DNA from 3 places in the Vibrio toranzoniae genome. Region 1 is predicted to be linked to each of the others. Evidence: predicted binding sites of a transcription regulator. Region 1 holds the regulator's gene; each other region holds the start of a gene.
What was found. The regulator CRP, encoded in region 1, controls carbon source genes, mostly activating them, when cyclic AMP is high. The targets are predictions, from matches to a motif close to TGTGANNNNNNTCACA.
Positions count from the first base shown of each region.

Region 1 (3,307 bases):
ACTGTTTCAAAAAGGTGGCCATGTGGGCTTTATTACCGGCAGTACGCTCAAACCTAGATTTTGGTTAGAAGAAGCATTACCCGCCTACTATGAAAGTCTCCAAGATTCGGCATAATGCCCGGACGTTATAAAAATAAGCTTAGCTTTGGTAAAGAGGGGGGAGTGGTAATGTCCACTAGACACACTCATCAACGTACCAATGAACATACTTATGAACATAAAAGAGAGAAGTATTTATGATCATCCCATGGCAAGACATCGCGCCAGAGACACTGGAAAACCTCATCAAAGAGTTCGTACTACGTGAAGGTACAGACTACGGCGACGTAGAGGTTTCATTACAGAACAAGATTGACCAAGTGAAACATCAATTAGCCTCGGGAGAGGTCAGCATCGTGTTTTCTGAGCTACATGAAACCGTTGATATCCAAGTCATAAAACGCTTCTAGGCTGCGCTTAGAAAGGAGCCGTGTTATAGTAAAAATCGATTGCTAACAAGTATGTTACTCAAACGACAAGGGTTGTCATGTCCGCTAAACATCCAATTATTGCGGTGACGGGTTCATCTGGAGCCGGCACCACCACTACCTCAGAAGCCTTCCGTAAAATGTTCAATATGATGGACGTGAAGGCCGCTTGGGTTGAAGGGGATAGCTTCCATCGCTTTACTCGACCAGAAATGGATGTCGAAATCCGCAAGGCACGCGCGCAAGGTAAACACATCAGCTACTTTGGTCCACAGGCTAACGATTTTGGCGCATTAGAAGAATTCTTCCATCAATACGGTAATGAAGGCACCGGTAAAGTACGGAGTTATCTGCACACCTTCGATGAAGCCGTGCCTTACAATCAAATGCCAGGTACCTTTACGCCATGGCAAGAGATCCCTGAAAATTCAAATGTGATGTTCTACGAAGGCCTACACGGCGGTGTAGTAGACGGAGACATCAACGTCTCTAAACATGTCGACCTGCTAATTGGCATGGTGCCAATCGTAAACCTTGAATGGATACAAAAATTCGTTCGTGACACACGCGATCGCGGGCACTCACGCGAAGCAGTAATGGACTCAATTGTTCGTTCAATGGATGATTATCTTAACTACATAACTCCTCAATTTTCGCGTACTCATATCAATTTTCAACGAGTGCCAACCGTAGATACATCCAACCCACTCAACGCCAAAGGGATCCCTAGTTTAGACGAGAGCTTCGTAGTTATACGATTACGTGGCATCAAAAACGTCGATTTCCCCTACCTTTTGGCTATGATTGATGGCTCATTTATGTCTCGCCACAACACGCTTGTGGTGCCAGGAGGAAAAATGAGTTTTGCTATGGAGCTCATTGTAAGGCCAATCCTGCAGCAACTCATCGAAACCGGCAAAATAGGTTAACGGTACGACATTCCTATTGATTACTTTTCATACCGTGATCATGTGCACAATTTTGCGTAAAAAATCGTAGCTTGGTCACGATTAAAATCAAGAAATAGTACCTGAAAAAGGATACTATTCTTAAACGAAACACAAGATAGCTTGCAGCACTCAACAAGTGCTCTTATCCTAACGAGTCAATCCAGGCTTAGCTAAAATACGGAAAGCAGCAAGCATACCCTGCAGAGGAAGTAAGATATTATGGTTCTAGGTAAACCCCAAACCGATCCAACATTAGAGTGGTTCCTTTCACACTGTCATATTCATAAGTACCCTTCAAAAAGTACTTTGATTCATGCTGGTGAAAAGGCAGAAACCTTGTACTACATTGTGAAAGGTTCTGTGGCAGTTCTTATCAAAGACGAAGAAGGTAAGGAGATGATTCTTTCTTACCTAAACCAAGGCGACTTCATCGGTGAGCTTGGCTTATTCGAAGAAGACCAAGAGCGTACTGCGTGGGTTCGAGCAAAATCTCCTTGTGAAGTCGCTGAGATTTCTTTCAAGAAATTCCGCCAACTTATCCAAGTGAACCCAGACATCCTGATGCGTCTTTCAGCGCAAATGGCAAGCCGCCTACAAGTAACTAGCCAAAAGGTTGGTGACTTAGCGTTCCTTGACGTAACCGGTCGTATCGCTCAAACGCTACTAAACCTAGCGAAACAACCCGATGCAATGACTCACCCTGACGGCATGCAAATCAAGATCACTCGTCAAGAAATTGGCCAGATCGTTGGTTGTTCTCGTGAGACAGTAGGTCGTATCTTAAAGATGCTAGAAGAGCAGAACCTAATTTCTGCACACGGTAAAACTATCGTGGTATACGGCACTCGTTAATCTCGATTAACTGAGCCAAAAATTTGAAAGCCACCAAATGAAAATTTGGTGGCTTTTTTGTTATCTAAAGATCTAAAGAGCAGATGCGAGATGCGAATGGAACACTTACAACTTCCAAACGCAAACTATCTCGAAGCGAAGCGCACCCGCATCCCTAGGGCAAAGCCTGTGCTCGAATCTTTCTTTAACCGTTGGTGCTTTCAAAAATCTTGTCAGCCGATGCTGCAACAAACCCGGTATAAAGCTCACCATTCGCCATCGCATAGCGCTTAGCAAACTCATAGAAGCCACCAGGAATCATCTCATTGCCTTCCACAAATGAAACTGGGACTTTGTCTGCCATTGTTGATGATTGCTCTAATAAGACCTCTGGAGAGCCTTTCACCTCACCTCCAGATGCATTGATCGTGAATCCCGACTCATTCAGATAGTCATTCACAACCTGCACTTCATCGAACTTATTTAACTGGTTCACACTCACCGTAAAGTGGTTGGCACCGTAACCATGAGCCGCTAGCCAAGACGCGTATTCACTCTCTTTTGCTAGCACTTGGAAATCAGCGAAGCTCAAATCCCAGAGACGACCACCAAACAAGAATTCATGACCTTGAAGCTGACTTGCGTCAACTTGCTCAACCAACTTAGCAACGATCTGTTGCAACTCACTTGAGCACTCTTCTACCTTCAACTCACTAATGAACACTTTCGGCTGCTTTGGATCTGGATGCTCGTAATGCTTAGCGACTAGCTTCTTGCTCTCAAACAGGTAATCGCCACACGCTTTATAACCTAACTCAAGGAAAGGCTTAGCCAGCGTTTCAATTCCCAGCGGAGCTACATTGAAAGTACGCAGTGCAATATGATCATTAATCAGCGCTTCGTCTTCTTTTAGCAACTGGTGTACTTTCTCAGCCGATGGGCACAGCCTGTGAATGTAATCATCCCATAGTGATTTAAAGAGTAGATCGGGCGTCATGGTGACTCCTTGTCAGAGGTTCTAGCAAGCTAGTAATTTGGATTAGAAAGGGAGTGGCTGAG
Region 1 is NZ_AP025514.1:2,849,876-2,853,182, forward strand. It holds gene OCU50_RS12990 (hydrolase) at 1-115, shown strand, start outside; gene OCU50_RS12995 (YheU family protein) at 237-449, shown strand; gene OCU50_RS13000 (phosphoribulokinase) at 527-1,396, shown strand; gene crp (cAMP-activated global transcriptional regulator CRP) at 1,637-2,269, shown strand; gene OCU50_RS13010 (DUF1338 domain-containing protein) at 2,454-3,245, opposite strand.

Region 2 (3,307 bases), 1.1 Mb from region 1:
CATTATCAAGAGACATGACACTTTGAAAGAAAGATTGATCCAACTGGTTTACTGCTTAATCTCCTTCACCTTAATCATAGGTGCTCTCACAGCAGGAAATGCATTACAGCAATTTTTGGAAACCTCAATTCCCGGTAGTATTTTTGGCATGTTGATTCTGTTTTCCGCTATGGTGATTGGTATTGTCCCTCCACACTGGGTACAGCCCGGTGCCAGCTTGATTATTCGTTTGATGATCTTGTTGTTCGTTCCAATCAGTGTTGGGTTAATGGATCACTTCGAATTGCTTATCGCCAATGCACTGCCAATCATGGCCAGTGCCGTTGGTGGAACGCTCATAGTCTTGGTTTCGTTATCTTGGTTCTTAGACCGCTTACTTTCGAGAGGTAAATAGTCATGTGGATTCTACTGACTATTGTGGTATTTCTGTTTGCTCGTTGGGTAAGCCAAAAAGTGAACTCTCCGCTGTGTAATCCTTTGTTAATCAGCATTGGCATCATTATCCCAGTTCTAATGTTCTTCAAAGTCCCCTTTGAAGCCTATTACGCAGACAACACTTGGATTACTTACATGCTTCAACCTGCGGTTGTTGCACTTGCTTACCCTTTGTATGAACAGTTACCTCAAATCAGAGCTAACTGGCGTATTATTACCTTTGCCTGCACATTGGGCAGTGTGATGTCGATGACTACAACCGCATTAATTGCTGTGGCTTTCAAAGCGGATTTAAGCTTGATTGCGAGTTTATTGGGTAAATCAGTCACCACACCTATCGCGATGGAAGTATCGAGCCATTTAGGTGGTGAAGCAGCCATTGCGGCAATTTTGGTATTGATTGTCGGCCTATTCGGGGCGATTTTTGCTTACCCTATTTACAACCTGATTGGCATTAAGAGCCCAGTTGCCAGAGGTTTAACCATGGGTACGGTTTCTCACGCGTTGGGCACCGCGACTTGTGCAGAAAAGAACCAAGAAGATGCCGCATTCAGTTCATTGGCATTAGTACTTTGCGGGGTTATCACTTCAATCATTGCCCCTAGCGTGTTTTCCGTCGTGGTTTGGCTCTATTCTTAACTAGCCAGATGACAAGATACGAGCAATAAGCCTCCACCAAACAACACTTGCAAGCTCTTTTAATCGCTTACAAGTGTTTTCAAAACCAAATCAGCCCAAGCAGGACTCTGTTTATTTCAGAGTCTGTTTGGGCTTCTTATTTTTGACAATAAATGCGATATCACGTGTTGTTTTCAATCTTGCAATCGATTTCATTTGTGACCTCACTCTAATTATGCAAGGCAATGTAACAATGGAATTTAAATGGTGACAATAATCACAGAAATATCCTGAACATTGCATAAAATTAAAGTCTAAGGTCAATTAAGGATTCAACATGAACAGTCGTATTACCCTGGCGCTGGAAAGTGCTCCCTCTTCAATTAAAGTACTTTTAAGCGACATCGTATTAGCAGACAACTTTGACGCAACATTCTCTCCAGAACAATTTGCCAGCCTACTACAAGCAAGTGGATTAGCGGATGACGAACTGCGTATTGCGTTGCTTCCTTTTGCTGCAGCCTATGCTTACGTACCGCTCTCAAACTTCTATGTTGGTGCAATCGTGCGTGGTTTGTCTGGTACTTTGTATTTTGGTGCAAACCTTGAAATCGCCGGAGCTCAACTTGGCCAAACCGTACACGCTGAGCAATCTGCGATCAGCCATGCTTGGATGAAAGGTGAAGAAGGTATCTCGGATATCACAATCAACTTCAGCCCTTGTGGACACTGCCGACAATTCATGAACGAACTGACGACAGCAAAAGAGCTCAAAGTTCAGCTTCCACAACGTGATGAAATGTCACTGCAAGAATACCTGCCAGATTCATTCGGTCCAGCAGATCTAGGCATCACAACGGGATTAATGGCTAAACTGAATCATGAATATCAGTCAGATGAAACGACCCCGCTTGTCGTCCGTGCCTTAGAAGCGTTAAACCGCAGCCACGCACCTTACACGAAGAACCTAAGTGGTGTTTCACTACAACTGACAACGGGTGAGATGTTCACCGGTGCTTACGCAGAAAACGCGGCATTCAACCCAAGTCTACCGCCGCTACAAGTAGCCTTGGTTCAACTTAAGATGGCTGGCTTCGATTTCGAACAAATTGAAAACGCTGCCTTAGTTGAGATTGCTGATGGTAGCATCAGTCACCTAGCCGATACTCAGTCTACGTTAGAAGCAATTAACCCCGATATTCCAGTGACTTACTTAGCAATCTAAGTACATCTGGTTAACATTATTTTAAATAAGCAGCCCTACTTTTCGGAGCTGCTTTTTTTATGCCTGTAATGAACGGAACAACCAAAGCAAACGTTTGCTTTTGTCATGCAAATCAGTATGATCACCCCGTTTTCAATCAATCGTTCATAAGGTCGGAAGGAATTTCTATGTTTGGTACTGCTACTCGTGAAAATGCTACTCGTGTACTTCTATTAGGTTCAGGTGAACTCGGCAAAGAAGTTGCTATCGAGTGCCAACGTTTAGGTTTGGAAGTTATTGCATGTGACCGTTACGCTGATGCACCCGCAATGCAAATTGCACATCGTAGCCATGTATTAGACATGTTAGATGGCGATGCACTGCAAGCAGTCATTGAACTCGAAAAACCAGATTATGTGGTTCCAGAAATAGAAGCTATTGCCACCAGCAAATTGGTAGAGCTAGAAGCACAAGGCTTGAATGTTGTTCCAACGGCTAATGCGACGAAACTGACAATGAACCGAGAAGGTATCCGTCGTCTTGCAGCTGAAGAGCTAAAACTGAGCACTTCACCTTACCGCTTTGCAGACACCTTCGAAGACTTCGCCGCTGCTGTTGAATTCGTGGGTATGCCTTGCGTTGTTAAGCCTGTAATGAGTTCTTCAGGCAAAGGCCAAAGCATTATCAGAACTGAAGAAGACATCCAGAAATCTTGGGACTACGCACAAGAAGGTGGTCGTACTGGCGCAGGTCGTGTGATTGTTGAAGGCTTCATCGACTTTGATTATGAGATCACTCTGTTAACCGTTCGCGCTGTTGATGGTGTTCACTTCTGTGCGCCTATCGGTCACCGCCAAGAAGACGGTGATTACCGTGAATCATGGCAACCACAAGTGATGTCAGACAATGCCTTGAAAGCGGCGCAATACACGGCAGAACAAGTGGTTAACGCACTAGGTGGTCACGGTATATTTGGTGTTGAACTGTTCGTTAAAGGCGATCATGTGATCTTCAATGAAGTCTCCCCTCGCCCACACGATACTGGCTTGG
Region 2 is NZ_AP025514.1:1,739,158-1,742,464, forward strand. It holds gene OCU50_RS07645 (CidA/LrgA family protein) at 23-394, shown strand; gene OCU50_RS07650 (LrgB family protein) at 397-1,074, shown strand; gene cdd (cytidine deaminase) at 1,391-2,278, shown strand; gene purT (formate-dependent phosphoribosylglycinamide formyltransferase) at 2,446-3,307, shown strand, end outside.
Region 2: the regulator CRP is predicted to act here: its motif matches at 1,271-1,286, upstream of cdd (cytidine deaminase).

Region 3 (3,307 bases), 430 kb from region 1:
TTCTGGTATCAAACTGACTCAAGCGATCAGCTTTGAGCACACCATGACCCCGTTTAGCCCGGCAGCCTTTACACAAGGTGATGAAAGTCATGTATTGAGCTACGCCAAAGAATGGCTTCCTGCGGCTAACCGTTCCGGTGAACGCAGTGGTGAATTCAATCGTGCGTTGGATGACTATTTGCTTGGTGCGACTTATCCGTTAGAGCTCGATCTGGTTGAGCTGCAGCGTTTCTGGCGCTTGCCAGTGCAATACTTCTTTAATCGTCGCTTAAAGGTAGTGTTTGAGCCGCCACTTCCTGTAATGGAAGACGATGAGCCGTTCGTGCTTAATGGCTTAGAAAGCTTCCAACTTAAAGATGCTCTGCTGCAAGTATTGCTGGATAACCCAGAAGGGGCAGATGAAGCGGTTCGCTTGTTTGTTTCTGAGCAAAAAGCCCAAGGTCGATTACCGGTTGGCGCCTTTGGTGATATTGAATTTGAGACTAACCGTGTCCAAGCGGAAGACTTAGCCAAAGAGATTCGATTTGTGAGTGGGCAGCCACAGCAAGATCTTGAGATAAATATTGAGTTTGATGTGCTAGGCGAGGGCAAACCGGTTCGTTTGATGGGTTGGCTTACTCAAAACTATCAATCAGGCTTAGTGCGCTTCCGTAGCGGTAAAATACGCTCTCAAGATTACTTGGCAGCGTGGATTGATCATCTATGTTGTGCAGTCATGGGGCAAGGGAAAACGACTCATATTATTGGCTATGACAGAAAAGAAGGTGTGGTTCACCAAACGTTACAACCGATTGCTGATGCGCAGCAAGCAAAGAGTTTATTGGCTGAGTTAGTTCGACTGTTCTATCAAGGTATGACTGCACCACTGCCTTACTTCCCGAAAACCGCATTGGCCGGCGTTGAAGCGGGCTTTAGCCGTGGTAAATGGGTCGATGATGAAGAGAAGTCTCTGAAGAAAATGGCCGATACCTTTAATGACAGCTTCGCCTTTACTGGCGAGGGTCGAGATACCTACATCTCACGTATTTGGCCTAAGTGGGACGATGAGCTGGCTGCTGAGTCGCGTATGTATTCAACGCTTGTGTTACAGGCGGCAAGGTTGGCGGCTGCCGATCTGGAAGATCAGGAGTAAGTGGTTGTGATCGATAAGATCAATCGCGGGTGCGCTGAATTAATGAATGACGAAAGAGAGTTGCTGGTCAGCATTTGGGGTGCTTGCTTTCAATGTGAATGGAATCAAGGTGAAGAGAAGCAAGGTACAGGAAATAAAGTGGCCGCCAGTAAATCATTATTAGTGTAGGGCGTTCGCTGTACGGCCACAGGTCAGAGGGACCATTATTCTGTGGTTCAAAGTAACGCATGAGTATAAAACTCGAATCGCGCTCCTGAACTCGTGGGCGCATAGTAGCGAGGCGATCTGAATTGATCCGTGAGAGAGATCGCACTAACTATTAACAAATCAGCGTAGGACGTAAATTGAATGACATTTTCTACGCTAGGTCACATTTGTAACAGACTAATTTATCAGAAGGCAGTAAGGTATGACGACCACAAGCAGTGTTCAGGTAATCACTCCACAGACACTCGATACCATGACGTTTCCACTTCATGGTGCGCGTTTAATTGAAGCATCAGCAGGTACGGGTAAAACATTCACCATTGCTGGCTTGTATTTGCGCTTACTGCTCGGGCACGGCACGGCTGCACCGCAAGGTGATCTGAACGAAGCCACCCGACACCATGAACCGTTAACCGTAGACCAAATTCTGGTGGTGACCTTTACTGAAGCGGCAACTGCAGAGCTGCGAGATCGTATTCGTGCCCGAATCCATGATGCGCGCATTGCGTTTGCTCGTGGTCAAAGTGACGACCCAGTGATTGCGCCTCTGTTGCAAGCCATCGATGATCATGCTGGCGCTGCGAAAACACTGCTCAATGCCGAAAGGCAAATGGACGAGGCTGCTGTCTACACCATTCATGGCTTCTGTCAGCGAATGTTGACTCAAAATGCCTTCGAGTCCGGAAGCCGTTTCGATAACGAATTTGTGACCGATGAAAGCCATCTGAAAGCGCAAGTGGTTGCCGATTATTGGCGTAAGCAGTTTTATCCGCTACCTATTCAACTGGCTGGTGAGGTTCGTCATATCTGGGGGTCACCGGCTGCATTATTAGCAGACGTAAATCGTTATCTGACAGGATCGCCGCTGAAATTGACGGTAGATGCTATGTCGGGTGATTTGCAAACTCTGCACAACCAGAACCTAGACAAAGTGAAGCAGCTCAAAGCGCTGTGGTGTGAATTTGAAGCGGACTTTTTGGCTTTGATCTCAGGTTCAGATGTGAACAAGCGCAGTTACACCAAGAAGTCTCTGCCGACATGGCTAGAAGCGGTCACAGCATGGGCGCAGAGCGACACCCATGATTACCAGTTCCCAGACAAATTAGAGAAGTTCTCGCAAGCCACTTTAATCGAGAAAACACCGAAAGGCACCGCACCTCAGCATGCCGTTTTCGAAGCGATTGAAGATTTCTTAAATCACCCAGCCGACTTGAAAGCTCCGTTATTGGCACATGCGATTACCCATTGTCGAACTATGCTCGCTAAGGCTAAACAGCAAAAGCAGTGGTTATCGTTTGATGACTTGCTGACTCAGTTATCTGCATCGATTGATGTCGATGAGCAATCATTGCTGGTGGAAAGAATTCGCACACTCTACCCGGTTGCGATGATCGATGAATTCCAAGATACCGACCCGCTGCAATACAGTATTTTTAGCCGAATCTATCTCGATAATTCGCAGTGCGGCTTGTTTATGATCGGTGACCCGAAGCAGGCTATTTATGGCTTCCGTGGCGCAGATATCTTTACCTATATCAAGGCGAGAAACCAAGTTAGTGCTCACTACACCTTAGGGACTAACTGGCGTTCAAGTGCCGATATGGTCAGTGCAGTAAACCAAGTGTTTATGAATTCGGACAGCCCGTTTATCTACGACCAAGACATCCCATTCTTACCCGTAGCTGCCAGTCCATCGGCCGACAAACGCCAATGGGTGATGAACGGAGAAACTCAGCACGCACTTACCTTTTGGCTGCAAGAGGCTGAAGACAAGCCGTTACCAAAGGGCGAATATCATAAGGCGATGGCTGAGGCGACGGCGAGTCAAATTCAAACCATTCTGACCGCTTCTCAAAACCAGCAAGCTTATTTTGATAACGGCAAAAAACAACATGCCGTGAATGCGGGTGATATTGCTGTCTTGGTTCGAACCGGCAGTGAAGGCCGTCTAATCAAGAACGCCCTGTC
Region 3 is NZ_AP025514.1:2,424,565-2,427,871, reverse strand. It holds gene recC (exodeoxyribonuclease V subunit gamma) at 1-1,132, shown strand, start outside; gene OCU50_RS10905 (hypothetical protein) at 1,139-1,300, shown strand; gene recB (exodeoxyribonuclease V subunit beta) at 1,542-3,307, shown strand, end outside.
Region 3: the regulator CRP is predicted to act here: its motif matches at 1,429-1,444, upstream of recB (exodeoxyribonuclease V subunit beta).